DNA from 2 places in the Saccharibacillus sp. WB 17 genome. Region 1 is predicted to be linked to the other one. Evidence: riboswitches for the same ligand, from Rfam matches in the RefSeq annotation. Region 1 holds a riboswitch; the other holds the start of a gene.
The links. Region 1 has a riboswitch for S-adenosylmethionine ahead of FTE24_RS15105 (methionine ABC transporter ATP-binding protein). Riboswitches for the same ligand answer to the same signal wherever they lie in the genome.
Positions count from the first base shown of each region.

Region 2: another riboswitch for S-adenosylmethionine. It lies ahead of metA (homoserine O-acetyltransferase MetA); the one in region 1 lies ahead of FTE24_RS15105 (methionine ABC transporter ATP-binding protein).

Region 1 covers NZ_VPFK02000027.1:62,193-77,231, reverse strand. The annotation lists gene FTE24_RS15155 (HesB/IscA family protein) at 1-278, opposite strand, end outside; gene mqnE (aminofutalosine synthase MqnE) at 687-1,793, shown strand; gene FTE24_RS15145 (NAD(P)/FAD-dependent oxidoreductase) at 1,843-2,907, shown strand; gene FTE24_RS15140 (PRD domain-containing protein) at 3,356-4,204, opposite strand; gene FTE24_RS15135 (glycoside hydrolase family 1 protein) at 4,258-5,721, opposite strand; gene FTE24_RS15130 (beta-glucoside-specific PTS transporter subunit IIABC) at 5,747-7,684, opposite strand; gene FTE24_RS15125 (YuzB family protein) at 7,948-8,205, opposite strand; gene FTE24_RS15120 (NifU family protein) at 8,411-8,656, shown strand; gene FTE24_RS15115 (MetQ/NlpA family ABC transporter substrate-binding protein) at 8,872-9,726, opposite strand; gene FTE24_RS15110 (methionine ABC transporter permease) at 9,761-10,432, opposite strand; gene FTE24_RS15105 (methionine ABC transporter ATP-binding protein) at 10,429-11,445, opposite strand; SAM riboswitch class I at 11,663-11,805, opposite strand; gene FTE24_RS15100 (COX15/CtaA family protein) at 12,097-13,002, opposite strand; gene FTE24_RS15095 (thioredoxin family protein) at 13,265-13,615, opposite strand; gene FTE24_RS15090 (putative polysaccharide biosynthesis protein) at 13,694-15,039, opposite strand, start outside.
Region 2 covers NZ_VPFK02000015.1:68,367-83,405, reverse strand. The annotation lists gene FTE24_RS07675 (hypothetical protein) at 1-146, shown strand, start outside; gene FTE24_RS07670 (cob(I)yrinic acid a,c-diamide adenosyltransferase) at 210-815, shown strand; gene FTE24_RS07665 (RluA family pseudouridine synthase) at 932-1,969, shown strand; gene FTE24_RS07660 (arsenate reductase family protein) at 1,956-2,333, shown strand; gene FTE24_RS07655 (5'-3' exonuclease) at 2,330-3,262, shown strand; gene FTE24_RS07650 (phosphodiester glycosidase family protein) at 3,781-4,893, shown strand; gene FTE24_RS07645 (MOSC domain-containing protein) at 4,911-5,570, shown strand; gene FTE24_RS07640 (HRDC domain-containing protein) at 5,765-6,919, shown strand; gene corA (magnesium/cobalt transporter CorA) at 7,082-8,023, opposite strand; SAM riboswitch class I at 8,529-8,635, shown strand; gene metA (homoserine O-acetyltransferase MetA) at 8,961-9,914, shown strand; gene FTE24_RS07625 (PLP-dependent transferase) at 9,959-11,143, shown strand; gene FTE24_RS07620 (trans-sulfuration enzyme family protein) at 11,145-12,431, shown strand; gene FTE24_RS07615 (DUF1304 domain-containing protein) at 12,518-12,880, shown strand; gene mqnC (cyclic dehypoxanthinyl futalosine synthase) at 13,108-14,244, shown strand; gene FTE24_RS07605 (FecCD family ABC transporter permease) at 14,396-15,039, opposite strand, start outside.

The DNA.
Region 1 (15,039 bases):
TTGAAGATGGTGAAGCCCCCGCTCATGCCGGACTCTTCAAAATCCACCTGCAGGCCGTTGAGGTATTTCAGGTCCTCTTTGGATACGACCAATTTGATATCCTGTATATTCATGTAGACGTCGTCCGCATCGGACTCCTCGTTGTCAAAGCCCATTGCGTACGAAAAACCGCTGCAGCCTCCGCTGGCTACGCCCAAACGAAGAAACATGCCCGGCGTCTCCTGCTGCTCCAACATCCCTTTGATGCGCGAAGCGGCCGATTCCGTGATTTCGATCATGGTTTTTCCTCCTTTACGCTGATCTCCCTACATTATACGCCTCCGGGCCGCGCGACTCAAGCATTTCGGGCGGGCCTTGCGCGGCTTGATCAAGAGGCCCGTGCCGCCTGCCCAGGACCGATAGGCGTAAAACGTCCCGTATTGCCCCGTTTCCCGAGTAGGTTTATAATGGGTACAGAATGACTCTTTAAATTTTCGGAATTTCGACACGAAGATGTAAAGAATGCTTGTCGGCCTACCGATGTAACTTTTTTCACACTTTCAGAAACGGCTTGTCCGTTTCAGCAAGATAGCGGCCGCCGCGTGCGGCTATGTTTTTGTTGTCTGTCCAGTATTCCGGTCCTATTCGGTCCGGCCCGTTCCGGTGCGGTAGCGCCGCCTCGGGATCAACGAGGAGGTTCTTACAAAATGTCTACGATCATCAATCCCACCATGGATAAGCGCATGGCCGAAATCGCCGAGAAGGTTCACAACGGGCAGCGTTTGAGCTTGGAAGACGGCGTTTATTTATATCAGAGCGAAGATATTTTGACGATCGGCCAGTTGGCCAACGAAGTCAACCTGCGCAAGAACGGCAAAAAGGTCTATTTTATCGAAAATATGAGCCTGTACTTCACCAACGTCTGCGAAGCGCACTGCGCGTTCTGCAACTTCCGCAAAGACGAGGGCGAAGAAGGTTCGTACACGCTGAGCGGCAACGAAATGGTCCGCTACGTCGAAGAGAACATTACGCCGGGCGTGCGCGAGTTCCATATCGTCGGCGGCCATAACAACAACGTGCCGTTCCAATACTACGTCGATTCCCTGGCCGCGCTGAACGAGCGTTTCCCGGAAGTGACGATCAAAGCTTATACGGCGGCGGAGATCGACTTCTTCACCCGCATCAGCGGTCTGTCGATCGAAGAAGTGCTGCGCGCGCTCCAGGGCGCGGGCCTCAAATCGCTGACCGGCGGCGGCGCGGAGATTCTCTCCGACGAATACCGCCAGAAAATGCGCGTCGACAAAGCGAACGTGGACCGGTATCTCGAAGTGCACCGCACCGCCCACAAAATCGGCATGCGCACGCACACGACGATGCTGTACGGTTCGATCGAGAGCCACGAAGACCGCATCAACCACATGATCCAGATCCGCGAGCTTCAGGACGAGACGAACGGATTCATGGTGTTCATTCCGCTGTCCATGCAGCCCAAGAGCCGCAATGCCAGCATTATGCGCCGCAACTCGGCCTACGAAGATCTCAAGACGATCGCGATCAGCCGTTTGATGCTCGACAACATCGATCATATCAAAGCGTACTTTATCAATATCGGCACGCAGCTGACGCAGATGGCGCTGACGTTCGGAGCTTCGGACGCGCACGGCACCATCGTCAAGGAACGGATCAGCCACGCCGCGGGTGCACTGACTCCGGAAGGCTTGACGCGCAAGGAACTGATCTGGTTGATCAAGGGAGCGGGCCGCATCCCGGTAGAACGCGATACGTTCTACAACGAAGTCGAAGTGTACGAGTAGAGGCTTCGCGCCGGCAGCTCGACCAATCCACACACTAAGGAGATCTGATATGAAAAATCTCGTTATTCTCGGCGGGGGCTACGGCGGCCTGACCATTCTCGATACCCTTTCGGAAAATCTTCCTTCGGACGTGAACGTGACGCTGATCGATCGGCTTCCTTTTATGGGACTCAAAACGGAATATTACGCGCTGGCGGCGGGAACCGTGTCCGACCACAAGCTGCGGATCGCGTTCCCGAACCATCCCCGGATCACGAAGCATTTCGGTACGGTGGAGCAGATCGATCTGGAAAATAAAAAAGTGCTGCTGCAAAACGACGAGCCGGTTCCTTACGACCAGCTGGTCGTCGCGCTCGGCTGCACCGACAATTACCACGGCGTCCCTGGCGCGGACGAATTCACGTACAGCATCCAGTCGCTGCACGCTTCGCGCCGCACGAACGACAAGCTCAGCAGCCTGAAGCCTTCCGCCCACGTGCATATCGTCGGCGGCGGCCTCAGCGGCATCGAACTGGCGGCCGAACTGCGCGAGAGCCGGCACGATCTGCGGATCACGCTGCTCGACCGCGGCGAGCGCCTGCTCTCGTCGTATCAGCCGCGCATCTCGCGCTACGTGCAGGACTGGTTCAAGAAACACGACGTCGAAGTGTGCCACAAAGTCTCGATCAGCCGCGTGGAGCAGGACGCGCTCTACAACGGCGACGAACTGATGCACACCGATGCCGTCGTCTGGACGGCCGGCATCCAGCCGGTCGACGTCGTGCAGAACATGAACGTCACCAAAGACCGTTCGGGCCGCGTCGTGATCAACGAATATTCGCAGATCGAGACGTACCCGGAAGTGTTCGTCTGCGGCGACTGCGCCAGCCTGGAGTTCGCTCCGAGCGCCCAGGCGGCCGAAGCGCAGGGCGAGCAGATCGCCCATGTGCTGCTCGCCTTCTGGAAAAACGAGAAGCCGAAGCTCAAGCCGATGAAGCTCAAAGGCATGCTCGGTTCCCTCGGCCAGAAAGCCGGCTTCGGCCTGAACGTGATCGGCGATACGTCGATTACCGGCCGCGTACCGCGCATGCTCAAGAGCGGCGTCCTGTGGATGTCGAAGCATAATCTGGGGTAGAAGATCCGGCTTTGGGGAGCCGACGGGAAGATTCAGTTCGCGCGGAACGTCCTATGCGGACGCGGGAAACCCAATTCGCGCCGCCCGGCCCATAAGGCTCCGGGGAACCTTCATTCCGATCGCTCGTTGCTGTCAGGAAATTGGATTGGGTTTTATAATGGAGATTTCCCGACAGCAAAGGCGAACACTTGGTTTCTACATGAAGTTCCCCTGCGCCAAGCATCCTTTCCCAACCTCAAAACAACTTCCCCAGCCCAAAAAAGCCGTACTCGATAACCGAGTACGGCTTCTTTTTTGTTGCCCGGCTAACAGCCTTGGGCTTATACAAAGGCGAAACGAAATCCCGCAAATCGGACGCCAAGTGCCGCCTTGATCCGTTAAAATTCTCCGCTTCCGATCCGTTTGAGAGCCGGCCCCGCCCTGCACGAACCGCACTTTTTTCCGGCGGCTACTCCAGCTCGTTGTACGACATCAGGCGATGGATATGCACCGCCAGATAGGTCAGTTCGTCGTTCGTAATGACTTTTCCGTGTACCTGCTCCACGTAGGCTTTGATCTTGAACGCCCCGTCCATCGCCTGCGGGTAGAGCGTGGCGATCTGCTCGAACAGCAGATCGTCTTTGGCTTGCAGCATCCGGTCCGAATAGAAGCGTTCGACGAAAAATTTCACGTGCGTAATGAACCGCGTGTAATGGATATTTTCCGTATCCAGATCGATATGCAGCGAATACCGGACGAGATTGACGATGCTGCCGATCAGCTTGGCGTATTTCATCCCGTCTTTTGACTCGGACTTGCCGCCCTGCGCATTGATGAGGTGGAACGCGATATTCGCGGCTTCTTCTTTGGGCAGTTCAAGCTCCAGCCGTTCGTTCATGAGATGCAGCGCGAACAGGCCGATCTCGAACTCTTCCGGGTAGTAATTTTTGATCTCCCAAAACACTTTGTTCGTCAGGTTGATGTCCTTCTTGTACCGTTCGACGGCGAAGCTCAAATGGTCCATCAGCATAAAATACGTGCCGGGATTCAGCTTCGTCTGCAGCTTGCGTTCGGCATAGGCCATAATCTCCCGCGTCAATTCGACGTAGACGGGTTCGATCGCGTCCAGCATGCCGAGATATTCTTTGACTTTGACGTCTTCGACCGGAACGAACGTCTGGTCGACCTGGTTCTCGTCGATTAGACTGCCCGTTTTTTGCCCGTAGCCGATGCCTTTGCCGAAAACGATATATTCTTTGCCTTGATCGTCTTCGACGAGCACGACGCTGGAGTTCAGCACTTTTTTGATTTTGATCATCTCATCTGGGTCCCCTTCCTGCCGGAAAGACCGGAGCAGCCGACCGGCTGCAGTTACAGTTCTTCCCCGTTGGTCTCGATCACTTTTTTGTACCAGTGGAACGAGTCTTTGCGGCTGCGCGCAAGCGTGCCGTTGCCGAGATCGTCCTGATCGACGTAGATGAAGCCGTAGCGCTTGGACATCTGCGACGTGGAAGCGCTGATCAGGTCGATCGGCGCCCAGCTCGTATAGCCGAACAGGTCGACGCCGGCTTCCACCGCTTCTTTCATCTGCCGGAAATGGTCGCGGAAATACTGGATACGGTACTCGTCGTGGATCGAACCGTCTTCCGCCACTTCGTCGACCGCGCCCATACCGTTTTCCACGATGATCAGCGGCTTTTTGTAGCGGTCGTACAGTTCGATCAGCGAGATTTTCAGACCGACCGGATCGATCTGCCAGCCCCAGTCGGTCGACGGCAGATACGGATTTTTGACGCCCATGATCGTATTGCCCGCTGTGCGTTCCTTGCCGGCTTCCGCCGATTCGGTCAGCGACATGTAATAGCTGAACGACACGAAGTCGACGGTATGCGCTTTGAGCACTTCGCGGTCGCCCGGTTCCATCCGGATGTGCACGCCTTTGCTTGCCAGAATGCGCTCGGTCAGAATCGGATATTCGCCGAACACCTGCACGTCGGAATAGAAATAATTGTTCAGGTTGCGCTGAAGCGTGATCTCCACGTCGTTCGGGTTGCATGTGTTCGGATACGTTGTCAGCTTGGTCAGCATACAGCCCATCAGGCTGCCGGGAATGATCTCGTGGCAGTCTTTGGTCACCATTGCCGAAGCAACGAGCTGATGGTGCAGCGCCTGATACACGACCTGGTCTTCCTGCCCTTCCGGGCAGCGGTCGGGGATAATGCCCGCCGTCGTGAACGGATGGCGGTTGATACTGTCCACTTCGTTGAAGGTGAGCCAATATTTGACGAGGTTTTTGTACCGCGTGAAGCAGACCCGGCTGAATTCCACGAAATAGTCGACGACTTTGCGTTCGTACCAACCGTTATATTTGAGGCTGAGCGCAAGCGGCATTTCGTAATGGGACAAAGTCACGATCGGTTCGATATGCAGACGCTTCATTTCGGTAAACAGATTCTCGTAAAATTGCAGCCCTTTTTCGTTCGGTGCGCTTTCTTCGCCGGTCGGGAAAATGCGGCTCCACGCAATCGAGACGCGCAGCGTTTTAAAGCCCATTTCGGCGAACAACGCCAGATCTTCCTTGTACCGGTGATAAAAATCGATGCCGCGGCGTTTCGGGTAATCCCGGTCGCTTGGATCGGCCATCGCTTCTTCGATCATCTTCGTGGAGATGCCGACGTGTCCGGCATAGTCTTCCACGCTCAAATGCGGCTTGTAGCTGGCCACGTCGGCGACCGAAGGTCCTTTGCCGTCCACGTTCCATGCGCCTTCCGCCTGATTGGCGGCGATAGCGCCGCCCCACATAAAGTTTTTCGGAAATCCTTTGTGCGTTGTCATGATTGGTTGCCTCCCAAAAGTAAGTTTAGTCGGTCAACGCGGTCACGGTCATCAGCGTATCGTGACGACCGACTTTTTTCAAGTTGGCCACGTCGACCCGGTAACGGTCTTTGCTTGTGACGATGGCGAGTACGACCGGGTCGTAGCCTTCCGCCGCAATTTGTGCGTAATCGAATTTCATGAGCAGGTCGCCGGCTTTGACCGTATCTCCGGCCTGCACCTGCGGATCGAAATGTTTGCCTTTGAGCCGGACCGTATCGATGCCGACATGGAACAGCAGCTCCGCGCCGTTATTGGTGCTCATGGCAATAGCGTGCTTTTTGCCGAACACCATTTCGATTCTGCCGTCGACCGGGGCGTACAATTCCCCGACGGAAGGAACGATCGCCAGACCTTCCCCCATCGCTTTGGTCGAAAAGACTTCGTCGTTCACGTCGGACAGCGGAATTTGCTCGCCGATCGCCGGACTTTTGAACCTCTCGGCGGCCTGCAGGCTGCCCGCGAATTGACGCTGCTCCTCGGCCGCGCGGCTTGGAGCCGGTTCGGCCGGTACGGCTTCGGCGGCTTCGGCGGCTTCGGCGGCTTCGGCCGGGCTGTCCTTGAACAGCAGCAGCGCGGCGGCGAACGACGCGGCGAGCGCGATCAGCAGACCGATAATGGCGTTCACGATATTGCCCGGCAGGTCTTCGACGATAAACATCGACAAGCTGGCGAGTCCCGGTCCGACGAGCACCAGCGCCTGCAGCGCGACGATGCCGACGTAAGCGCCGCCCACGAGCGAGCCGGCCATGACGCTCCACAGCACTTTTTTGTGCTGCAGGGTGACGCCGTACAGCGCCGGTTCCGTAATGCCGAACAGTGCGGAGACGCCGGCCGAGATCGCCGTTGCGCGCAGGCGTCTGTCTTTGGTGCGGATCGCGACCGCGAAGCAGGCGCCGCTCTCCGCCGAGTTATGCGCCAGCGAAGCCGGCAGATACAGGAGTTCCTTGCCGGCCGATCCCATCGTGGCAATCGCGTACGGCAGCAGTGCTTTGTGCATGCCGACCGAGACGACGAACGGCAGCACGGCGGCCAGCAGCGCGACGGCGACCCAGCCTACCGTATCGAACAGCGTCAGGATGATCGAAGTGAAGCCTTCGCCCAGCGTATAGCCGAGCGGCCCGAGCAGCAGAAGCGAGATCGGCACGGTAATGACGAGCGCCATCATCGGAACGAAGAAGACGCGGATGACCTTCGGCGAGATGCGGGTAAACAGCTTCTCCATCTGCGCGTACAGCAGCACGGTCAGAATGGCCGGGAACACCTGGTACGGGTACGCGATATTGCGCACCGTCAGGCCGAACAGCTGCGAGCCTTCCGCCAGCATCGCGCCCATACTCGGCAGCAGCAGCGCGCCGACCGCGGACAGCGCGACAAGCGGACTGACCTTCAGCTTGTTCGCCGTCGTCACCGCGACGAGCAGCGGCAGGAAGTACAGCGGCGCATCGCCGATCTGGAACAGGATTTTGTACGTCTGCCCGTCCGAATCGATCCAGCCCGCGACGCTCAGCAGCAGCAGCAGCGACTTGAGCACGCCGCCGCCGGCAATCGCCGGCACGAGCGGGCCGAACACGCCGGTCAGGAAATCGAGAAATACGGCGCCCCATTTTCTTTTCTCCGCCGGCTTGTCGCCGCCGCCTGCCGCGGAACCGCCGTCTTCGGACGAAGCACCGGCATGGCCCGGACCGAGCAGGTCCACGACTTTTTCGTACACTTCCAGCACTTCGTTGCCGATGACGACCTGGCATTGGCTCGCCATTTTGACCGCGATCACGCCTGCGACGCTTTCGAGCTGCGGGACATCGGCTTTGTTGTCGTCGATCAGCGTAAAGCGCAGGCGCGTCGAGCAGTGCTCGAAATGAGACACGTTTTCTTTGCCGCCCACATGCTTCAGCACGTCGGCGGCGGTGCGTTTGTAGTCCATATCTATGCTCCTTTTTCAGGCGGTATGAAAGGTTTCAGCCATTTTTCAACTAAAAAAGGACCTAAAACGCACGAATCCGGAGATTCATTCGTTTTAGGTCCTGCCTGCATAACCAGTCACATGCCTAATGGTTTATTGAATTGCTGTCAGTGTATCGCATATCGGTGAAAGCGTCAACATCACGGACGGTTTTTTGTCGAAAAATTTCGAATGTTCGAATTCAAGCGGAATTCGACCCCTATCTCTCCCGTTGAACCCTAGTCCTAGTCCAGATCCAGAGCCGCCCAAGGATCTTCTTCGTTCATCTTCGCTTCGATCGCTTTCTCCAGCGCCTCCACGTTCTCCGCTTCGACGACATCGCTGTTCACCATCGCATACGGGCCGAAATCGCATTGCCCGCAGTTGCCGAGACAGCCGTATTCGATCACATCGTATTCGGGATTGGCTTCAAGCTTGTCGAACAGCTCCTGCGTGCCGTGGTGCATATTGCTGGCACAGAACTCGATAATCGGTCTGATCATCATTTTCTCACCTATTCTCATTTATTCTCAGCCGCATGACGGCAAACTTGGAATGCTTCTTTAATTTTCGATCCATTTATATTATAATACAAGAGAGACTTTTGCAAAGTTTGATTTATTGTTTCATTCTTTTGCAAAATGATTCTCCGAAGTGACTACGCGGTTACAACTGTACGCTTCAAACATTTGAGAGGAGCTGACCATAATGAGTGAAAGTACACAACTCGACATGTATGATGAAGTTCTGGACGTGCTGGACAAACTGCGTCCTTTCCTGCAGCGCGATGGCGGAGACGTTGAATTGGTTGACGTTGAAGACGGCATCGTGAAGCTGAAGCTCGTCGGCGCTTGCGGCAGCTGCCCAAGTTCCACGATTACGCTGAAAGCCGGTATCGAACGCGCCCTGTTCGAAGAAGTCGAAGGCGTAAACGAAGTTATCCAGGTCTTCTAAGACGGACCCCGGTTCGTATCCAGGATTTCGCTCAGGCGAACATGGAACGAGAGCGTCGAATCTTCGGATTCGGCGCTTTTTGTTTGCCTTTTTGACGGGTTTGCCCTGTTGAAGAAAATGCCGAATCTCACCAAAAAAAGTCCCGTTCTCCATCAGGAGTCCGGGACTTTTGGCGTGAATCGGCAGATCGGGATCGGCGGTTCGGATGTTCGCGCTTAGAAAGCGGGAATGATCTCGCCTTTGTATTCTTCTTGAATGAACGCTTTGGTATCTTCCGAGTTCAGAGCCGCAATCAATTTCTTGATAGCGTCGGAATCTTTGTTGTCTTGACGGGTAACGAGCAGGTTCGCGTAAGGCACGTCGCTGTCTTCTTTGAACAGGGCGTCTTCGCCCGGGGACAGGTCGGCTTCAAGCGCGTAGTTGGCGTTGATCATGCCCAGGTCGACTTCGTCGAGCTGACGCGGAATCGCCGCGGCTTCGATCGGCAGGAACTTCAGGTTCTTGGTGTTCTCTGTCACGTCGCGCTCGGTCGCCGTGATGTCCGCGCCGTCTTTGAGCTTGATCAATCCTTGTTTTTGCAGCAGCAGCAGCGCGCGTGCCGTATTGGTCGGATCGTTCGGGATGGCTACGGTCGCGCCGTCGGCCAACTCGTCGATCGATTTGATCTTTTTGGAATAGCCGGCGAACGGTTCGATGTGTACGGAAGCGACGCTGACCAGGTCCGTGCCGTTTTTCTCGTTCTGCACGTCGAGGTAAGATTGCGTCTGGAAGAAGTTCGCGTCGAGCGATTTTTCGGCCAGCTGCGTGTTCGGCAGGATGTAATCCGAGAATTGAACGATTTCCAGGTTCACGCCTTCTTTTTCCAGCGCGGGCTTGATGTGTTCCAGAATGACGGCGTGAGGGACCGGAGAAGCGCCGACTTTGAGCGTGACCGCTTCGGTCGAAGCCGCGTCGCCGGAACCGGCAGCGTCATTGCCTGTCGAAGCCGTGGTACCGCTGTTGCTGTTGCCGCATGCGGCCAGCAGAGCGACGAGCGCAAGCGTGAGTACTGCGAGAATCCATTTTTTCATTGTGTTTCTCCCCTTTTGTTCGCTTTTTTATGTTTTATTTCCGGGTAAAATGAAGGACCAGACGATCGCCGATCATCTGAATGATCTGCACCATCAGCACGATGAGCACGAGCGATACGAGCATGACGGCCGTCTCGTAGCGGTAATAGCCGTAGTTGACCGCAAGCGTGCCGAGGCCGCCGCCTCCGACCAGGCCCGACATGGCGGTGTACGAGATCAGGGCGATAACCGTGACGGTGAAGCCCGCGATCAGGCCCGGCAGCGATTCGCGCAAGATGACTTTGTACACGACCTGCCACGTGGAAGCGCCCATCGACTGGGCCGCTTCGATTACGCCGCGGTCCACTTCGCGCAGCGCGGTCTCGACGAGCCGCGCGAAGAACGGAGCGGCTCCGATGACGAGCGGCGGAATCATGCCCCGCACGCCGATCGAAGTGTTGACGATTTCCTTCGTGATCGGAATCAACGCGATGATCAAGATGATGAACGGAACCGAGCGCAGGATGTTGACGATTACCGACAGGATGCTGTACAGCACCCGCAGCACGTACGACGACGACCGCGCCCACAGGAACAGCACGATGCCGAGCGGAAGGCCGAGAAGCAGCGTGAACAGGCTGGAGTAGCCGAGCATCTGGAGCGTTTCGACTGTGGCTTTGCCGAACTCTTCCCAGTTGACTTGCGAAAAATCGAGTTTGCCGTTCATTGCAGTTCCTCCACTTCAAGCCTTTGTTCGGTCAGGCGCCGCAGCGTGTTGTCGATCGACGCGGCGTCGCCTTCGAAACGGACGACCAGCTGCCCGTACGGCGTTTCCTTGATCCGCGAAATCGTGCCCTGCAGGATCGCGAAGTCGACGCCCGTCTCCTTCACCGTCTGCGACAGCGTCGATTGATACGTCAACTCGCCGATAAACGTCACTTTGACCGTCCGCGAAGACGGCACGTGCACGGCCCGAATCGCTTCTTCGAACATCTCTCCGCCTTCGGATTCGCGCTTGATGAACTCCTGCGTGATCGTCTCTCTCGGCTTGAGGAACACGTCGATGACCGGCCCCTGCTCCACGATGATGCCGCCGTTGATGACGGCGACCTTGTCGCAGATGCTCTGGATGACGTGCATTTCGTGCGTGATGAGCACGATGGTCAAGCCCAGCTTGCGGTTGATGTCGAGCAGCAGACGCAGGATGGAATCCGTCGTCTGGGGATCGAGCGCCGACGTCGCTTCGTCGCACAGCAGCACCCGCGGGTTGGGCGCCAGCGCCCGGGCGATGCCGACCCGCTGCTTCTGTCCGCCGGACAGCTGCGCCGGATATTTGCTCGCGTGTTCGGTCAGCCCGACCAGTTCGAGCATCTCGTTCACCCGGCGGTTGATCTCCGTACGCGATTTGCCTTCAAGCTTGAGCGGAAAAGCGACGTTCTCGTAGACGGTCGCCGAAGACAGCAGGTTGAAATGCTGGAAAATCATGCCGAGCTTGCGGCGTTCGCGCTGGAGCTGCCTCTTGCCAAGCCGGGTAATGTCCGTGTCGCCGATCCAGACCGAACCGCTCGTCGGCTGCTCCAGACGGTTGATACATCGGATCAGCGTGCTCTTGCCGGCTCCGGAATGGCCGATGATGCCGAAGATTTCGCCCTGGGCGATCTCCAGATTGATGCCGTTCAATGCCGTCATCGTCTTGCCTCTCGTGGTGTAGGTCTTAACCAAATTTTTGATGGTGATCACTCGGCTGGTCCTCCTAGCTGTCTAAAATCGCTTGTCTGTCGATTTGCCCACTTTAGGTTACGCGCTGTCGCCTTAAAGCCGGCGGGTATTCGCGTCGGATACCCGTTCTCTACGCCGGCCGCGCTTGCGGATCTAACCCGTGTATACCCCGGCTCGATAAATCAAAAAGCCCTTTTTGATAGACAAAAAGGGCTCGCATCGTATGCGGAAAGTCACCTTCTCATCTCCCAGAACCGTGGCTTGCGTTCTGTAGGAATTAGCACCATGACACCCTGCGCCGCGCGTCTCGTTCGGACGTTCGCCTGCAGGATCGGTTGCCGGGCTTCATCGGGCCTGTCCCTCCGCCTCTCTCGATAAGAAAAATCTGAGATATCTAATTGGAAAGCTGGGGATTACGGAAGTTCAAAAGAACCGAACCGAAATCCTTCACTCAGTATATTCAGTTTGGCACGTTTTGTAAAGGTCTCGCATGAAAATTTTCATCGCTTTCGGTCCGCCGGTTTGTCTTGCCGCCGCGGACAGATCCGGCATACAAAAAAGAAGCCTCCGCGGAGACTTCTTGGCCGTTCGCGCCTTCGCGCAAATTAGCATGCATCTTGCGCCGGCTGCCCCGCCGGGCGGTTCATCCGCTGCGCGGGGACTGCCGGGCACTCAGGCTTGCGCCGTTTTCTTGACGCGCACCGACGCTTCTTCGCCGGCCGGAATCCGGCTCAATTCCCAGGTCCGGATGCTCATGAAGCACAGGAACGCGAACAGGAAGTCCGTAATAAGCGTATGCAGCATCGGAGCGAACATGTAATATTCGCTGCCGAGGGCAACGAGGTTGAGAATGCCGCTGAGCGGCAGCGCGATCATCAGCACGATGACGATGACGCCGAGCTTGCGGATGTCCGGAATATGCGAGTAATTGCGAACCGCCATATGCCCGACGATCAGTACGAAAATGAGCAGCAGCGCGGACGCGATATGCAGCACGATCGACATTTTCGCCAGTTGGGTATGGCTGACGAGCGCACCCGTATAGACGACCGCATACGTGAACGCTGCCGAGAACACGGTCAAATTGCGAGTGCGCTTGCTGACCCGCTGCGCGGCGGGCGGCTCCTGGTAGCGCTCAAGGCTGCCTGCCCGGCGCACCGACAGCGCAAGCACGAGCGCGCTCGCGAACGCGATCAGCGCGAATCCGAAATGCAGCGCCATGATCGGCGGCGACTGCGAGAAGACGACGGCCAGCGCGCCCATGACGGCCTGCACGATGACGAAAAACGCCATGATCGCGGCATAGATTTGAAAATCGCGCCGTTTGCGCGCCCAGATCAGAAACGCCACAAGCGTGGCCAGCGCCAGCAGACCCGCGATACCGGCCGTCAACCGGTGCGTGTACTCGATCAGCGAACCGATCGTGGTGCCCGGCACGAACTTGCCGTGGCAGAGCGGGAATTGGCGTCCGCATTCCAGGCCGGACCCCGTTCTCGTCACGACCACGCCGTTGAACGAGACGAGCAGCATGATCATGCACGATGCGTAGCTCAGCCATTTCAACACTTTATATTGCAAAAGTCTCACCGCCGATTCGAAAAGTAGTGGAGGGCATTCCCGCGCCGCGAACCCCGCAGCCGCCGAAATGCCTTTTCCTTTTATTATACCGGAAATGTATCCGGGTTAAGAATTGTCTTTGTGACAAAAAATGTTCAAATGGACGGCAAGTTTCCGGCTTATTGCCGGATTCCGTATGACGTTTATCATTGATGCCGGGATCGAAGCCCGCACGCAGCAAAACGCCCGCCAGGGCAGCAGGCCGAAGCGGGCGTTTGCGGGATCAGTTCCGGCCGGCCAGTTGGCCGTGCACGGCGGCGGCGCGATCGAGGAAACTCTCGATCTCGGCGCGCGATTTGCGGGCTTTGTTCACGAAACGAATCAATTCCTTGCCGTTCGAAAAAGCGACGAAGCTCGGAATGCCGAGAATGTTCAGCTCGCGGCTGACCGCCTCGACTTCTTCGACGTCGACCTGGATCAGCTTGAGCCGGTCTTTGCGCTGCTCTTCGACTTCGGGCATGAACGGATCGATAAAGTGGCAGTCTCCGCACCAATCGGCGCGGAATACGGCTACGGTCAGTCCCGGACTTGCGATCTGCCGATCGAAATCGGCTTGGGTACGAATTTGTTCCATGCGAAATCTCTCCTTTGATCTTTCGTTATTCGGGCATCAATGCCGGTCTGTTTATTTTACCTCAATTTTGCCCGGGAATCATCCGCGCTGAAGGCGCATCAGCGGACGCAGCGCTTTTTGCAGCGGACGCGGGTACGAGCCCAGTTCGTCGCGGCGGATGACCCGCAGCACGACGAGCAGCACCAGGTAGATCGACGGCACGATCAAGCCGACCGCGCAGCAGGCGATGAAGAACGCCAGGCGGGCGTGCATGAACGCGCTCATCCAGCTGCCCAGCTCGCTGAGCCCGAAGCTTGCCGCGGCGACGACCATGCAGGTCGCGATGAATGCCGGCCAGCGGCTGCCCAGCACCGAGAACGACACGATGCCGCGCAGCGTGTGCAGGTTGAGCAGCGTGATCACGAGGAAGCAGACGCCGGTCATGCCGATGATGCCATAGATGCCGTAGCTGCCGAGCAGCGGCGCAAGCGCCACGCTGCCGGCGATTTTGACGACGAGGCCGATCGCGACGTGCACCATCGAGCGGCGGGCCAGGTTTATCCCGAGCAGCATCGAGTTGCTGACCATCATCGTGATCTGGAAAATGGTGCCGAGCGTCAGGATGGCGATAATGCCGGCGCCGTCCAGCGTACTGAACAGCAGGCCGTTGACCGAATAGGCGGCGCAGCCGAGCGCCAGCACGAGCGGCATGCCCGTCAGCGTGGCGATGCGCATCGCAAGCGTCACCTGCTGCTGCAGATGCTGCGTGTCTTTGCGGGCGAAAGCGGCCGAGATGATCGGAATCAGCGACGTGCTGAGCGCGATCGCGAGAATCGGCGGGATACCGGCGACGCTCTGGGCGCGGCTGCCGAGGATGCCGAGCTGCATCGTCGCCATCGCGTCGCCGATCTGTCCGATGAGCAGCGGCTTGACGATCGTCGTGTCGATGAAGTTGATCGCCGGAACGGCGAGCGCCGTCAGCACGATCGGAATCGACAGTTTGAAAATGTCGCCGTAAATGCGGCCAAGCGGAATAGTTTGATCGTGACGATTGATCAGCGTCCGTCCTTTTTTGCGTTCTTTCTTCGACAGCTTCAGCGAAGCGAACAGCATGATCGCGAACGCGCCCAGACTGCCCAGTACGCCGCCGAATGTGGCGCCGGCCGCGATCGTCTCGCCGTTCTTGCCCATCTGCAGCAAAATGTAGGCCAGCAAAATCGCGGTGAAGACGCGGGCGACCTGCTCGATGATCTGCGAGACGCCGCCGACCGCCATCATGTTGCGGCCCTGGAAATAGCCGCGCATCATGGCGATCGTCGGGAACAGGATCAGCGCCGGCGCAAGCGCCCGGATAGCCGGGGTCGCTTCCGGCAGCTTGATCAGCGCCGTGTACCACGGCGCGAAGATATACAGCAGCAGCGTGATCACGACGCCCATCATGCCGG
Region 2 (15,039 bases), on a different contig from region 1:
AGCATCTGTTCGGCATTCCGGTCAAAGACATGAAGATGTTCCAGGATGCCGGCTATACGCCCGACGGCATGCTCGCCTGCGTGCTGATCAACGCGCCCGACAAAGACGCGGCGATCAAAGTGCTGCAGAAGCTTGCCGAAGGTTAAGCCGCGACCGCGTGACCTACGCAAGACGACATCACCGGCAGACAGCCAAGGGAGGACGCGACCATGCGTATTTATACGAAGACCGGAGATGAAGGACAGACGTCCGTGATCGGGGGACGGGTACGCAAAGACGATGCGCGGGTAGAAGCCTACGGCACGATCGACGAGCTGAACAGCTTCGTCGGCCAGGCGGCGGCGCTGCTGCACGACGACCGGTTCAAAGATCTGCGCGAACAGCTGGCCGTCGTCGGCCAGGAACTGTTCGACTGCGGCTCCGACCTGGCGTATACGCCCGCGAAGCAGCAGCCGTACAAGACGCATCCGGCGATGACGGAGCGTCTGGAGACGTGGATCGACAAGCTTGAAGCGAACAATCCGCCGCTCGAACGCTTTATTCTGCCGGGCGGAAGTCCGCCGGCCGCTCTGCTGCACGTCTGCCGCACCGTATGCAGACGGGCGGAGCGCCGCGCCGTCACGCTGTCCGACGAAGCGGACGTCAATCCGGAAGTGCTCAAGTACCTCAACCGTCTGTCGGATTACTTTTTCAGCGCCGCGCGTGCCGCCAACCTCAAGCTGCGGGTCGACGACGTGGAGTATGTGCGCGGCGCCCGGGTCTTTTCCGGCGGCGAAGAACCGGACCGTCAAACTGAACAAAAGCAGGGTGAATGAAGATCGAACCGACAACAAACAGCCCGATACCCAAACAACCGATACCCAAACGAACGATACAACACGCACAGGTGGAAAACAGGTCGCAAGGCCGCGAATTTCCGCAGGAAAAAGGCATCGAACCGGAACTCGGCTATTACGATCCGATCGTGTACGTCGTCACCGAACGGGAGAACGGCTGGACGCTCAAGACGCTGCTGCACAACCGGCTCGGCGTCTCGCGCAAGCTGACTTCCCGGCTCAAAATGACCGAACGCGGCATTACGCTCAACGGCGAAAGAGTCTATATCAGCGTCTATGTCCGGGCCGGCGACCTCGTCGAGCTGCGGATGGAACGCGAAATATCAGACGATATTTTGCCGGAAGAGATGCCGCTCGATATTCTGTACGAAGACCGCGATCTGCTGATCGTGAACAAAGCGGCCGGCGTCATCGTTCATCCGACGCAGGGCCATTACACCGGCACGCTGGCCAACGGCGTCGTGCGGCATTGGCGGGATCGCGGCGAACAGGTGCGGTTTCGCCCGGTGCACCGGCTGGACCGCGAGACGTCCGGCGTGCTGGCCATCGCCAAAAATCCGTACGTGCACCAGCATATTTCCGAGCAGATGATCGCCGGTACCGTCGACAAGACGTACCGCGCGATCGTGCACGGCTGCCCGCAGCCGGAATCGGGCCGGATCGAAGGTCCGATCGACCGCGATCCGGAGAATCCGCATGTGCGGATCGTGACGCCGGGCGGCTACGCGGCGGCGACCCGATACCGTACGCTGGAACGGTATGACGCGCAGCGCGCTTCGCTGGTCGAGCTGGAGCTCGAAAGCGGGCGCACGCATCAGATCCGCGTCCATATGACGCATGCCGGCTGTCCGCTTATCGGAGACACTATGTATAAATATACATCCGCTGATCCGCTGAACGAGCCGCAGCTGCTGCAGGCGCGGCTTCTCGATACGTGGATCGACCGTCAGGCGCTGCACGCGTTCCGGCTGTCTTTCGTTCATCCGGGCACGCGGGAGCGGATGACGTTCGAAGCTCCTTTTCCGCCGGATCTGGAAGAGTTGGAACGCCGATTGAACAGCGGGCAGTCCGCGCAGGCGGATCGTCCAGTCACCCAAGAAAGAGATGTGAATCGTACCGATGACTTCGCTTAAAGTGTATCATTACGCCAAATGCAGCACATGCCGCAATGCGATCAAATGGCTGCAAAACGAAGGGCGGGAGCTGGAACTGATTCCGATCAACGAACAGCCGCCGTCCAAGTCCGAAATGCTCGACCTGATCGCACGCAGCGGTCTGGATTCCAAAAAGTTTTTTAACGTAAGCGGGGAAGTGTACAAATCGCTTGGACTCAAAGACAAGCTGGCCGACCTTGGCGAAGAAGAACGCGCCGAGCTGCTGGCTTCGAACGGCATGCTGATCAAACGTCCGGTCGTCACCGACGGCGAACGCGTAACGGTCGGCTTCAAGCCGGAGCTGTACGCACAAAGCTGGAGCCAAAAGGAGGAGCAGGCATGAGCGAACACGGTGGCATCGAAAGCCTTCCGCAAAACGTCCTCGCGCGCAAGCCGACGCTGATGCTGGTCGACGGCATGGCGCTGCTGTTCCGCGCGTACTACGCGACGGCGCTCAAAGGGTATATCCGCCGCACCGAAGCGGGCGTACCGACGAACGGCATCTACGGATTCGTCCGCTACATGTGGGACGCGATCCGGCAGTTCGACCCGACGCACGTCGCCTGCTGCTGGGATATGGGCGGCCGCACGTTCCGCACCGAGCAGTTCGAATCGTACAAAGGCAACCGCTCTGCCGCGCCCGACGATCTTATTCCGCAGTTCGATCTCGTCAAGGATGTCGTCGCGGCGATGGACATTCCGAATATCGGCATGCCGGGCTACGAAGCGGACGATTGTATCGGCACGATCGCCAAGCGCTGCGCGCGCGAGCAGAACATGGACGTCCAGATTTTGTCGGGCGATAACGACATGCTGCAGCTGACCGAAGACCGGATCAAAGTCATTATTATGAAAAAAGGCTATGGCAACTACCAGGTGTACACGCCGGAATTCCTGATGGAAGAAAAAGGGCTCAAGCCTTCGCAGATTATCGACATGAAAGGGCTTATGGGCGATGCCAGCGACAATTATCCGGGCGTCAAAGGCATCGGCGAAAAAACGGCGATCAAGCTTGTCCAGGAATTCGACGATATCGACGGCATCCTCGCCAATCTGGACAAACTGACGAAGTCTGTCCGCGCCAAGATCGAGAACGATCTCGATATGCTGCACATGTCCCGTTCCCTCGCCGAGATCCACTGCGAAGTGCCGGTCGAATGCCCGATCGATCTGTGCGAATTCCGGATCGACGACGCGAAAGTGTCGGCGAAGTTCGCGGAGCTTGAGATGAGCAGTCTGGGGAAAATGATGGGGACGGACGTATTTGGGTGAGGGGGGTTGGAGATGCGGCTGAGGTTGGGGAAGCTGGGAGCGCTGTTTGCGCTGTTTGCGTTGGAGGCGCTCCGGGTGGAAGAAGCTTCGATCGCCGCTAAAATCCGATTCCCCCTGATTGAAGAAAAAGCAGCTTGGGGAAGGGAATCGGATTTTAGATGCGAACGCTGTCGCTTCTCAGCCTTTCTTCCACCCTTCGCTGCTGCTGCGCTCGCCGGGGACACCTCTCTCCTTTTTTGGGGAGGGAGGGGAAGGGCGAGGTCAAGAGCGAGTTCAAGAGCGAGTTCAAAGGCGAGTTCAAGGACTGAGTTCAAGGGCTGAGAGGTCTTGATATACGGTCTTGATGGTTGGGAACCCGGCTCTCCGGATGGAGGGGCGGGTTTGTTTGGCGTAAGGACGGGGACTGACTGTCCAACTTTCCTGCCCGTCAAGCAGGAAAAAGCGGCCTTCGTCGCCAAATAGAACAAGCAGCCAACAAAACAAGCGGCCGCGCAAAAAGGTTCGGGAGGATATCGTTCATGGGGAAAAGCAAAAAGTGGAGCATGCTGCTGTTGGCCGGGGTGCTGACCGTATCGGGTATATTTGGCGCTGCGGGGGAACACCAAACGGAAGCGGCGGCGGCGATCCAGGCGGGCGTGCGGAAAGTGTCGGTCGCGGGGCGGATGTACGCCGTGCAGACCGTGAGTATTCCGAAAGGTACCAAAGCCGCGCTCGGACTGGCGCAGGGCCGGGTCGGGCAGACGCAGAGTTTCGCTTCGATCGTCAAGCAGAGCCGGGCGACGGCGGCGATCAACGGTGCGTTTTTCAACGCTTACGGAGGGCCGGCCGATCCTTACGGCACGCTGATCGCCCAGGGGCAGATCGTGCATACCGGTTATTACGGAACGAGCATCGGGTTCAAACCAGACGGAACCGTGCTGATGGATTCGCTGCGCGTCGGCATCCGGGGCACCGTGACGGGCAGACCGGACAAAGCGGGCCAAAGCCGAACGCTTGGGTGGTACGCGACTTTCGTCAACCGTACGCCGGATGACGGCCAAAACGTAGTGCTCATGTACAATTCGGCCCGGGGGACGAACGTGGGCTTCAGCGGCGGAACCGCCGTTACGGTGCGCAAAGGCAAAGTCGTCAAAAAAGCGGCGAATGCCAACGCGTCCATTCCGGGCGACGGTTACGTGCTGGTGTATCACGGCTCCGAGCAGAACAATGCCGGACGTTTTGAAGTCGGGTCCGCGGTCGACATGAATCTCTCCTACGAAAATGCCGCCAAGCGTCCAATTCCTTGGTCCGACGTCGTGACGTCAGTCGGAGCCGGGCCGCGTCTGGTCACGGACGGCAAAGTGTCGCTGGACGCTACAGGCGAAGGCTTCAACGATCCCAAGATTCTGACCGCCTCCGGCGCGCGCAGCGGAATCGCGATCATGCCGGACGGATCGGTGCTGCTGGCCACGATCGGCGGCGCGACGATGAGCCAATGGGCGCAGGTCATGCAGAAAATGGGCGCCAAGCAGGCGATGAACCTGGACGGCGGCGCTTCTTCGGCGCTGTACGCGAACGGTCGGACGCTGACCGGGGCCGGGCGGCCGCTGAGCAACACGCTCGTCTTCGGCCAATGGGTCGCCATGCCATAGAAACGGAGGAATGCAACATGAAGGAAGTCGTAATCGCGGCAGTGAACGTCGGACTGCCCAGATCCGTACCGAACGGCAAAAAGGAAGTGCAGACCGGAATCTTCAAAGAACCGGTCAACGGAGCCGCGTATTTGGGTACGCTCGGCTTCGAAGGCGACGGGCAGGCCGATCTCAAAAATCACGGCGGTCCGGACAAAGCGGTCTGCGTCTATTCGACGGACCGGTTTGCGTTCTGGGAAGACGGCGTGCTGCCGAAGCTCGGCCCGGGCGCTTTCGGCGAAAATTTATCGATCGCGGGCGGAGCGGAAGAAGATTTTTGTATCGGCGATACGTTCGTTATCGGCGAAGCGATCGTGCAGCTTAGCCAGCCGAGGCAGCCTTGCTTCAAGCTGTCGGTCCGCTACGGCGTGCCGGAACTGCCGGAGAAAGTGCAGGAGACGGGCTACAGCGGCTTTTATTTCCGGGTCGTCCGTGAAGGGCTGATCCAGGCCGGAGACCGGATGGAACTGCTGGAACGCCATCCGGCCGGCATGACCGTCATGCGCGCGAACGAGATCAAGTACAAGCGCAAAGACGATGCCGAAGCGATCCGCAGCCTGCTGGACGTTCGCGAATTGGCCGACGCCTGGCGGGGACCGCTCCAAAAGCGGCTGGAGACATTGGACAATCAGGCGTGAGCGGCCCGGATGTCGACGCAGCAAAAAGCCGCCAAAAGAATCTTGACTCTTCTTCCGTATCGAGAGTATGATAAGGGCAACAGCATACAAGCGCGGAGGAAGCACCTCTCTTACATATCCATGTAGGAGGGGTGCTTTTTTGCGTTTTCGCTGCAAACTTGTCGACGTCGCGCGACACAACGGGGGGAAACGAAATGACGATCGTATTTTTGAACCGGATGGAAATTGAGAAGGAGCATGAAATCGAGTCGGCCCAGGTCTGGATCGAAGAAGAAGACGGATTGTGGATCAGCGGTTGGAGTCGGGAAGACGCCGCGGGGGAAAAGCGGCCGGAGCGCGAAATCTGGTACGAAGGCTCGGTCTGGAACGAGATGCTGGCCGTGTACCGCCACCGGCTGGCGGCCAAGCTTGCCGAAGGGTATCGGCCGGTGATCCGGGATACGTTTCAGGAATTTCTCGAAGCCGGTCAGCGCGGCCGCTTCACGCAGAGGCTGATCTGCTACAGCGAACTGAACGCCGACGAAGAGTTGTACCAGCGGCTGGCCGCCTGGCGCAGGGTGCGGGCGACCGAAGAGCACCGGGCGCCGTATCTGATCGCGACCAATCGCGCGCTGCGGCTCATTGCGGCGTTCATGCCGCGGACGCAGGAAGAGCTGCGCGAGCTGCCGGGGATCGGCGAGAACACCGTGCAGCGTTACGGCGAAGCGGTATTGGAGCATACGCGAACATTGGAGCGCAAGCATACTTTCCCGCTCGACTGGGTGGAGCGGCGCCTGGACGAGGAAGAATTCGAAGCGTGGACGTACAAAGGCAAAGAGCGCAAGTTCAAGCGCGAAGCCGAACGGGTCCGGGCGACGCGGCTGCTGCTGGAATCCGCCAAAGTCGGTTCTTCGCTGTCTCAGATCAGCGAGGCCAGCGGTCTGGATCGGCGCGAGCTGATCGACATGATGGAATCGCTGGAGAAGAACGGATACGACCTGGAATCCGTAATCGAGCACGAACTGCAGCTGATGCCGCAGGAGCAGCGCGAAGCCGTCATGCGGGCGTATGCCGAACTGGGCGATTCTTTTCTCAAGCCCGTCCTGAAGAAAGTGTACGGCGAAGAACCGCCGAGCGAACCGGGCCTGGAGATTCTGTACGAGCAGCTGCGGATGCTGCGCATGCTTCGTCGCCGGGCCGCGGAGCGCCGCGAAGCCGAAGCGGCGATGACACCGGAACCGGCAGGGCAGCCTGCGCCGGGAGCGGTCGCCGAAGCCGTAGTGGAATCGGCGCCGGAAGTCGTCATCGCGCCTAAGCCGGCCGCCGCGCCTGCCGCATCCGGCCGCAAGCGGGGCACGCACGCCGGTTGAACCCGGCTTCGGACGCCAGGCGTCAGGCTTAATCTTGCGCCTGCGCCGCGGATCGCCAAAAAGGGCCGTTCCAAGCTCCGGATGCCGGAAGCGGGAACAGCCCTTTTGTATGCGTGCGTGTGCGGAGCGGGTCGATGCAGGAAGGCGCCGAACGCGCCGAACTTACAGCCAGCCTTTTTTGCGGAACAGCAGGTACATCGTAAAGCCGAGCACGACCATGAGCGCGATGACCATCGGGTAGCCGTACGTCCAATGCAGCTCCGGCATATGGTCGAAGTTCATACCGTAGATGCCCGTCACGACCGTCAGCGGCATGAAGATGGTCGTGATGACCGTGAACACCTTCATGATTTCGTTCGCGCGGTTGGAAATGCTGGACTGGTACGCTTCGCGAAGGTTGCCCATCAGATCGCGGTACGTATCGAAAGCCTCGGACACTTTGACCGTATTTTCGTAGATGTCGCTGAAATATTTCTGCAGCTCGTCGTCAATCAGGCGCAGATCTTTTTTGTTCAGAATATTGATGACTTCGCGCTGCGGCACCAGTACCTTTTTGAGCCAGAGAATCTCCGCCCGCAGGCCGATGATATCGTTGAGATGCGTGCGCTTCGTATTCATCAGGATATCTTCTTCCAGCTGCTCGATCTGGTCTTCGATCCGGTCGCCGACGGCGAAGAAGTTGTCGACGACGCGGTCGATCAGCAGATACATGAAGCGGTCCGGCGTATGCACTTCTTCTTCCCACATGATCGGCTTGACCGTGCGGAGTTCGTGAATCTTCTGCCGGGTTACCGTAATGATAAAATGCCGGCCGAGAAAAATGTTCAGCGCGCGCATAAAGATCTCTTCGTTGTCGAAGCGGATACTGTTGACGACGGTAAAATAGTGGTTCTCGTAAATTTCGATTTTCGGCCGCTGTTCTTCCTCGCCGAGCATATCTTCGACCGCCAGATCGTGCAGGCCGAACGTGAGCTGGAGCAGCGTCACGTCGTCGAGATCGGCATCGATCCAGTAGAAGCCTTCTTCGGGCGGGGTGAGCGTGTCGGTCAGTTTTTCATTTTCGATCAGCGTAAAAACGCCGTATTTGACATGCCGGATTTTCATGCGGTTCAACTCCTTCGAAATGAGACGATCGCTCGTCTGGTGAAATAGTCTCGAATTCGCGGGAGAGCGCAGGAAAAAACAGGCCGTCGCCGGAACGGGCGTCGCCTTAAACGGTTGAACGGCAGTTCAGCCCTTAAGGCGGCGGCCGGTCAGTTAACTTCCATACATGGAGGCATTGACGCCGGTCGGCCGTTTTTTCGATTGTCGGATGCGTGCTGCGTTCTCTCGCGCTTGGGCCTCGGGTCGCCGTCCATCTGAAAGTCACCTCTTGTTTTCAAAATTGTTTTCATAAAACCCTCGTTAAGTATAACCTGCACCCTAGGGCCTTTCAAGGTCTTGTTTGTGACAAGGGATGCTTACGTTATCGGCTCCGCCGCGGCGAAACTGTAGATGAAGAAAATCGATACAGCCCGCTTCTTGCTTGAATGCATAAAATGTGTATAATTGAATCTAACGTTATCCCGGCGAAAGTGTCGGGAATTCGACAATTGAATATTTCAGTGGAATCTTATCAAGAGCAGGTGGAGGGACTAGCCCGATGAAACCCGGCAACCGGCGACTTTGTCGTACGGTGCTAATTCTTGCAAGTTACCGTGCGAACAGAGACGAGGCACGAGTCGATCAGCCCTTGTCGTCACGGCCCGCCGTGCGAACGCAGACGAGGCACGAGTCGATCAGCCCTTGTCGTCACGGCACGCCGTGCGAACAGAGACGAGGCACGAGTCGATCAGCTTCGATCTTAGCGTCGCGCATCCGGTAACTTGACAGATGAGAGAGGCGCTAGCTTTATATAGACCTTTCTCGGCTTGCCCGGAAAGGTCTTTTTGGTACACTTTCGTGCCGAAAAACGCTTTTCCGGCTGCCGAATGCTCGATCGCACGACACCCGTGTCCACATTCAACGTCAAACGTCAAAACGTAAAAGGAGTGAATGGAAAGTGCCGATTAAAGTACCCGATAATCTGCCCGCCATGGAAGTGCTGCTGAAGGAAAATATTTTCGTCATGGACGAGAGCCGGGCGTACAGCCAGGATATCCGTCCGCTCCGCATCGCGATTTTGAACCTGATGCCGACGAAGGAGACGACCGAGACGCAGCTGCTGCGCCTGATCGGCAACACGCCGCTGCAGGTGGACGTCGTGCTGCTGTACCCGAGTTCGCATACGTCCAAGAACACGTCGGAAGAATACCTGAACACTTTTTACAAAACGTTCGACGAAATCAAGCACAAACGCTTCGACGGCATGATCATTACCGGGGCGCCGGTCGAGCAGCTCGAATTCGAGCAGGTGAGCTACTGGGACGAGATTCGCCAGATCTTCGAGTGGTCCAAGAAGAACGTCACTTCGACGCTGCATATCTGTTGGGCTTCGCAGGCCGGCCTGTACCATCACTTCGGCGTGAACAAAATTCCGCTGGCGGACAAATGCTTCGGCGTCTTCCCGCATACGATGAACAAGACCAACGTGCAGCTGCTGCGCGGCTTCGACGAATGTTTCTTCGTGCCCCACTCGCGCCATACGGACGTGCAGCGGGAAGATATTTTGCGCAGCCCGGAACTCGAGATTCTGGCCGAGTCCGAAGAAGCGGGCGTCTATCTGGTCGCGACCCGCGACGGCAAGCAGATCTTTGCCACCGGCCACTCCGAATACGATCCGCTGTCGCTCAAATGGGAGTATGACCGCGATATCGCCAAAGGGATGGATATCCCGGTTCCGAGAAACTATTTTCCGAACGACGATCCGACCCGCAAGCCGCTGTCTTCCTGGAGAGCGCACGCCAATCTGCTGTTCTCGAACTGGCTCAACTATTACGTCTACCAGGAGACTCCGTTCGATCAGGTCGACCTGACCAAAGAAGTATCGTTCAGCGACTACGGCGCCGGCATCTGAATCACTCACTCAATCAATCCACGATCCATTCAGGAGGAATGACCATGAAGGACGACAGACAGCTCAAAATCGAAAGCGCGCTTGCGCAGATCGGCTCGCTTGAAGACCCGCAGACGGGAGGCGTGACGTTCCCGATCTACCATTCGACCGCTTACCGGCATCCGGGGCTCGGCCAGAGCACCGGCTTCGACTATACCCGGACCAAGAACCCGACCCGCAGCGTGCTGGAAGAAGCTTCGGCCAAGCTGGAAGCGGGCGACGCCGGTTTCGCGTGCAGTTCCGGCATGGCTGCGCTGCAGACCGTATTTGCGCTGTTCGGGCAGGGCGACCATCTGATCGTCTCGCTCGACCTGTACGGCGGCACGTACCGCCTGCTGGAGCGCGTGCTGTCCCGGTTCGGCGTCAAAGCCTCATACGTCGATACGAACGATCTCGAAGGCATCGAGCGTCTGCGCACGCCGAATACGAAAGCGGTGTTTATCGAGACGCCGACCAATCCGCTCATGATGGTCACCGATATCAAGGCGGTCGCCGACTGGGCGAAGCCGCACGGGATACTGACGATCGTCGACAACACGCTGCTGACGCCGTTTTTCCAGCGTCCGATCGAACTCGGCGCCGACATCGTCGTGCACAGCGCCACCAAATACCTGGGCGGGCATAACGACGTATTGGCGGGCCTGATCGTGACCCAAGGCAAAGAGCTGTCCGAAGAAATGTTTTTCCTCCACAATTCGATCGGCGCGGTGCTGAGCCCGACCGACTCCTACCAATTAATGCGCGGCATGAAGACGCTGGCGCTGCGGATGGAGCGGCACGAGAGCAACGCCCTGACGCTTGCGCGCTTTCTGCAGCAGCATGCGCAGATCGAAGCCGTCTACCATCCGGGTCTGCCGGAGCATCCGGGACACGACGTACAGAACCGGCAGTCGAGCGGCAATACCGGTATTTTCTCGTTCAAAGTCAAAGACGCGCGCTGGATCGATCCGATCTTGCGTCATATCCGGCTGATCGCTTTCGCGGAAAGTCTGGGCGGCGTCGAGTCGCTGATGACGTATCCGGCGATTCAGACGCACGCGGATATTCCGCAGGAAATTCGCGACGCGATCGGCGTGGACGACAAGCTGCTGCGTTTCTCGGTCGGCATCGAGCATATCGACGACCTGATCGCGGATCTGGATGGCGCGCTGCAGGCGGCTTGGAACGAGACGGAAGGGGCGCAAGCTTAATATGACCGACGTAAACAAGGGGAATAACGGCGACAGTTTGGAGACCGGCACGGAGAAAACGGCGCAGCCGCAAGGACGCACGCCGGAGCAGGCCGCGGCCGCGCCCCGGCAGCTGCAAACGCCCGAAGAAGCGGCGCAGGCGCTCAAAGACCGGCATTTCGACACGAAGCTGATCCATTTCGGCGCGGAGATCGATCCGGCGACCGGCGCGTCCAGCGTGCCGATCTATCAGGCGTCGACGTTCCACCATTTCGACATTTATAATCCGCCGCAGTACGATTACAGCCGCTCCGGCAGCCCGACGCGCCAGGCGCTCGAAGATTATATCTCGCTGCTCGAAGGCGGAGCCGGCGGTTACGCGTTCGCGTCCGGCATGGCCGCGATCTCCGCGGCGCTCATGATCTTCTCGGCCGGCGATCACCTGATCGTCACGGAAGACGTCTACGGCGGCACGTACCGGCTGCTGACGACCATTTTGAGCCGCATGAACATCGAGACGACCTTCGTCGACATGACCGAGCTCGATCAGGTCAAAGCGGCGCTGCGTCCGAACACCAAAGGCGTCTACATGGAGACGCCGTCGAATCCGACGCTCAAGATTACCGACGTCGGCGCGGTAGCGGACTGGGCCAAAGAGCATGACCTGCTGACGCTCGTGGACAACACGTTCATGACGCCGTATTATCAGCGGCCGATCGAACAGGGCGTCGATATCGTGCTGCACAGCGCGACGAAGTTCCTCGGCGGACACAGCGACGTGCTGGCCGGCCTTGCAGTGGCGCGCACGCCGGAGCTGGCCGCGCAGCTCAAAAAGCTGCAAAACGGGCTCGGCACGGTGCTCGGGCCGCAGGACTGCTGGCTGCTGATCCGCGGCATCAAGACGCTCGGCGCCCGCATGGAGCGCAGCGAGATCGGAGCGCGCAGGCTCGCGCAGTGGCTGTCCGAACGTCAAGACGTGGAAGCCGTCTACTACCCGGGCCTGCCGGAGCATCCGGGCCGCGTCATCCACGAACGGCAGTCGACCGGCTACGGCGCGGTCGTGTCGTTCGACGTCGGCTCCGAGGAGCGGGCCAAACGGCTGCTGAACCGCGTGAAGCTGCCGCTCGTTGCGGTCAGCCTGGGCGCGGTTGAGAGCATCCTGTCGTATCCGCCGATGATGTCGCATGCGGCGATGCCGCGCGAAGTGCGGCTTGAGCGCGGCATTGCCGACGGCCTGCTGCGCTTCTCGGTCGGCCTGGAGAACGTCGACGACCTGATTGCGGACCTGGAACAGGCGCTGGCCGATTAACTTTCCTTCGCTAAAGGGAGCAACCTCTTTTTTCTGTTACAATGAATGGAAATAGGCAAAAGCCTCAGAAGAAAAGAGGGAATGCGATGGAATGGGTGGCCAACGTCCTGGTAGCGCTGATCGCGCTGCTGCACGTGTATATTCTGGTCCTGGAAATGTTTATGTGGAACAAGCCGCGCGGGATGAAAGCGTTCGGACTGGAGCAGAAATTTGCCGACATGACGTTGTCGCTTGCGGCCAATCAGGGGCTGTATAACGGGTTTCTGGCGGCGGGTCTTGTATTCGGCCTGGTGTATCCGAACGCGGAGGCGGGGGCGCATATCCAGATCTTCTTCCTCGTCTGCGTAATGGTCGCCGGCATTTACGGAGCGGCTACGGCCAAATTCAAAATTTTGTTTATCCAGACGGTGCCGGCGCTGATCGCGCTGATCGCCGTGCTGCTCGCCTAACGGCGCCAAGCAGCAGCAGACCGGTCCGCTTCGGCGGACCGGTTTTTGTTTTTTGCCGGCGGATCGAAGTTCACTCATATTTAATTCTTATGTAAAGTGTGATAGGATTAGTTGTATTGCAGGGCCCGATTAAATTTTAACTTTTCAAAATAGAGATTGTGCAGTACGGCCCGAACGGATACGACTCACTTTATTTGAACCTATTTTCACAAAGGAGGCTGCATGCAATGAGTGCGGTTGATAAAATACTGGATAAAGCTTTGAACGGGGGACGTCTCGACGTCGAAGATACGATCGCCCTGTACGAAACGAACGAGATCGAGAAGCTGGGACATGCCGCCAACGAGCTGATGATTCGCAAAAATCCCGATCCGATCACGACGTTCGTCATCGGACGCAACGTCAACTATACGAATGTGTGCGACGTTTTTTGCCGTTTCTGCGCGTTTTACCGCCGTCCGGGTTCGCCCGAAGGGTACGTGCTTCCCGATGAAGTGATCCTGCAAAAAATTCAGGAGACCGAAGACGTGGGCGGCACGGAAATTTTGATGCAGGGCGGGGTCAACCCGGATCTGCCGTTCGAATATTACCTGAACATTCTGCGCAAGATCAAGCAGCATTTCCCGAACGTGACGATGCACTCGTTCTCGCCCGCGGAAATCATGAAGATGCAGAAGCTGTCCGGCATGTCGATGGAAGATACGATCCGCGCGATCCACGAAGCGGGACTTGATTCCCTGCCCGGCGGAGGCGGCGAGATTCTCGACGACCGGACCCGCCGCAAGATCAGCCGTCTCAAAGGCTCGTGGCGCGATTGGATGGACGTCATGCAGACGGCGCACAAAGTCGGCATGAACACGACCGCGACGATGGTGATCGGCTTCGGCGAATCGTACGAAGAGCGCGCGCTGCACATGCTGAGAGTGCGCGAAGCCCAGGACGAGTGCATTCGCAACGGCTACGATTCCGAAGGGTTCCTCGCCTACATCTCGTGGACGTTCCAGCCGGACAACACGAACATGAAAGTCGAGAAGCAGACGCCGGAGCAGTATTTGCAAAACGTGGCAATCAGCCGCATCGTGCTCGACAACATCAAGCATTTCCAATCGTCGTGGGTCACGATGGGACCGGAAGTGGGCAAAATGTCGCTCAGCTACGGCTGCGACGACTTCGGCAGCACGATGATGGAAGAAAACGTCGTATCGGCCGCGGGCACGACCCACAAGGTCAATATCGAGCAGACGCTCGACATTATCCGCGCCGCCGGCAAGATTCCGGCCCAGCGCGATACGAAATATAACCTGATCCAGGTGTTCGACGACCAAAATTACAAAATCAAACGCGATTTCATCATGCAAAACTAGAGGCAACGCCAGAAGCAGGACCAGCAGGCCGCGCCAACGCAACCTTTACCGCCGATTCGGCGAACGATAAGCAAACGCCTCTCCGCTCAAGCGGTTCCCGGCAAGGGACCGCAAGGCGGAAGGGCGTTTTTTGGTTTTTTGCGGTTTGGGTTCAGTTCGGCTTTTTGAGCAGCAGATGCAGGAAATACGGCGCCCCGATAAAAGCGACGACGATGCCGGCCGCGATCCCGCCGGGATCGTTCAGGCTGCGCCCTATCGTGTCGGCCAGCAGCAGCAGCCAGCCGCCGACAAGGATCGAGACCGGAATAAACCGCTGATGTGCCGGTCCGACGAGCGCGCGGGCGATATGCGGCGCCATCAGGCCGATAAAAGCGATTCCGCCGGTGACGGATACGGCGGAAGCGGCGAGAGCGACCGCGGTCAGCAGCAGCAGAATCCGGTCTTTCTGGATCGGCACGCCGGCGCCGACGGCGGAAGCTTCGCCGAGCGACAGCAGGTTCAGCGACCGCGTCTTGACCAGCGCGAACGGAATAAGCAGCAGCAGCCAGGGCAGCAGCGCGAACACAAACGGCCAGTCGGTGCCCCAGACGGTGCCGGCGAGCCATTTGGCGATAAAATCGACTTTGCCCTGTTCGGCCGAAGAGATCAGCACGATCATGACGCCGGACAGAGCCGTGGAGAAGCCGACACCGATCAGAATCAGCTTGATCGGCTGCACGCCTTCGCCCGGACGGTAAGCGAACAGGTAGATCAGCACGGCGGTCAATAGCGCTCCGGCAAAAGCGACGGCAGGGA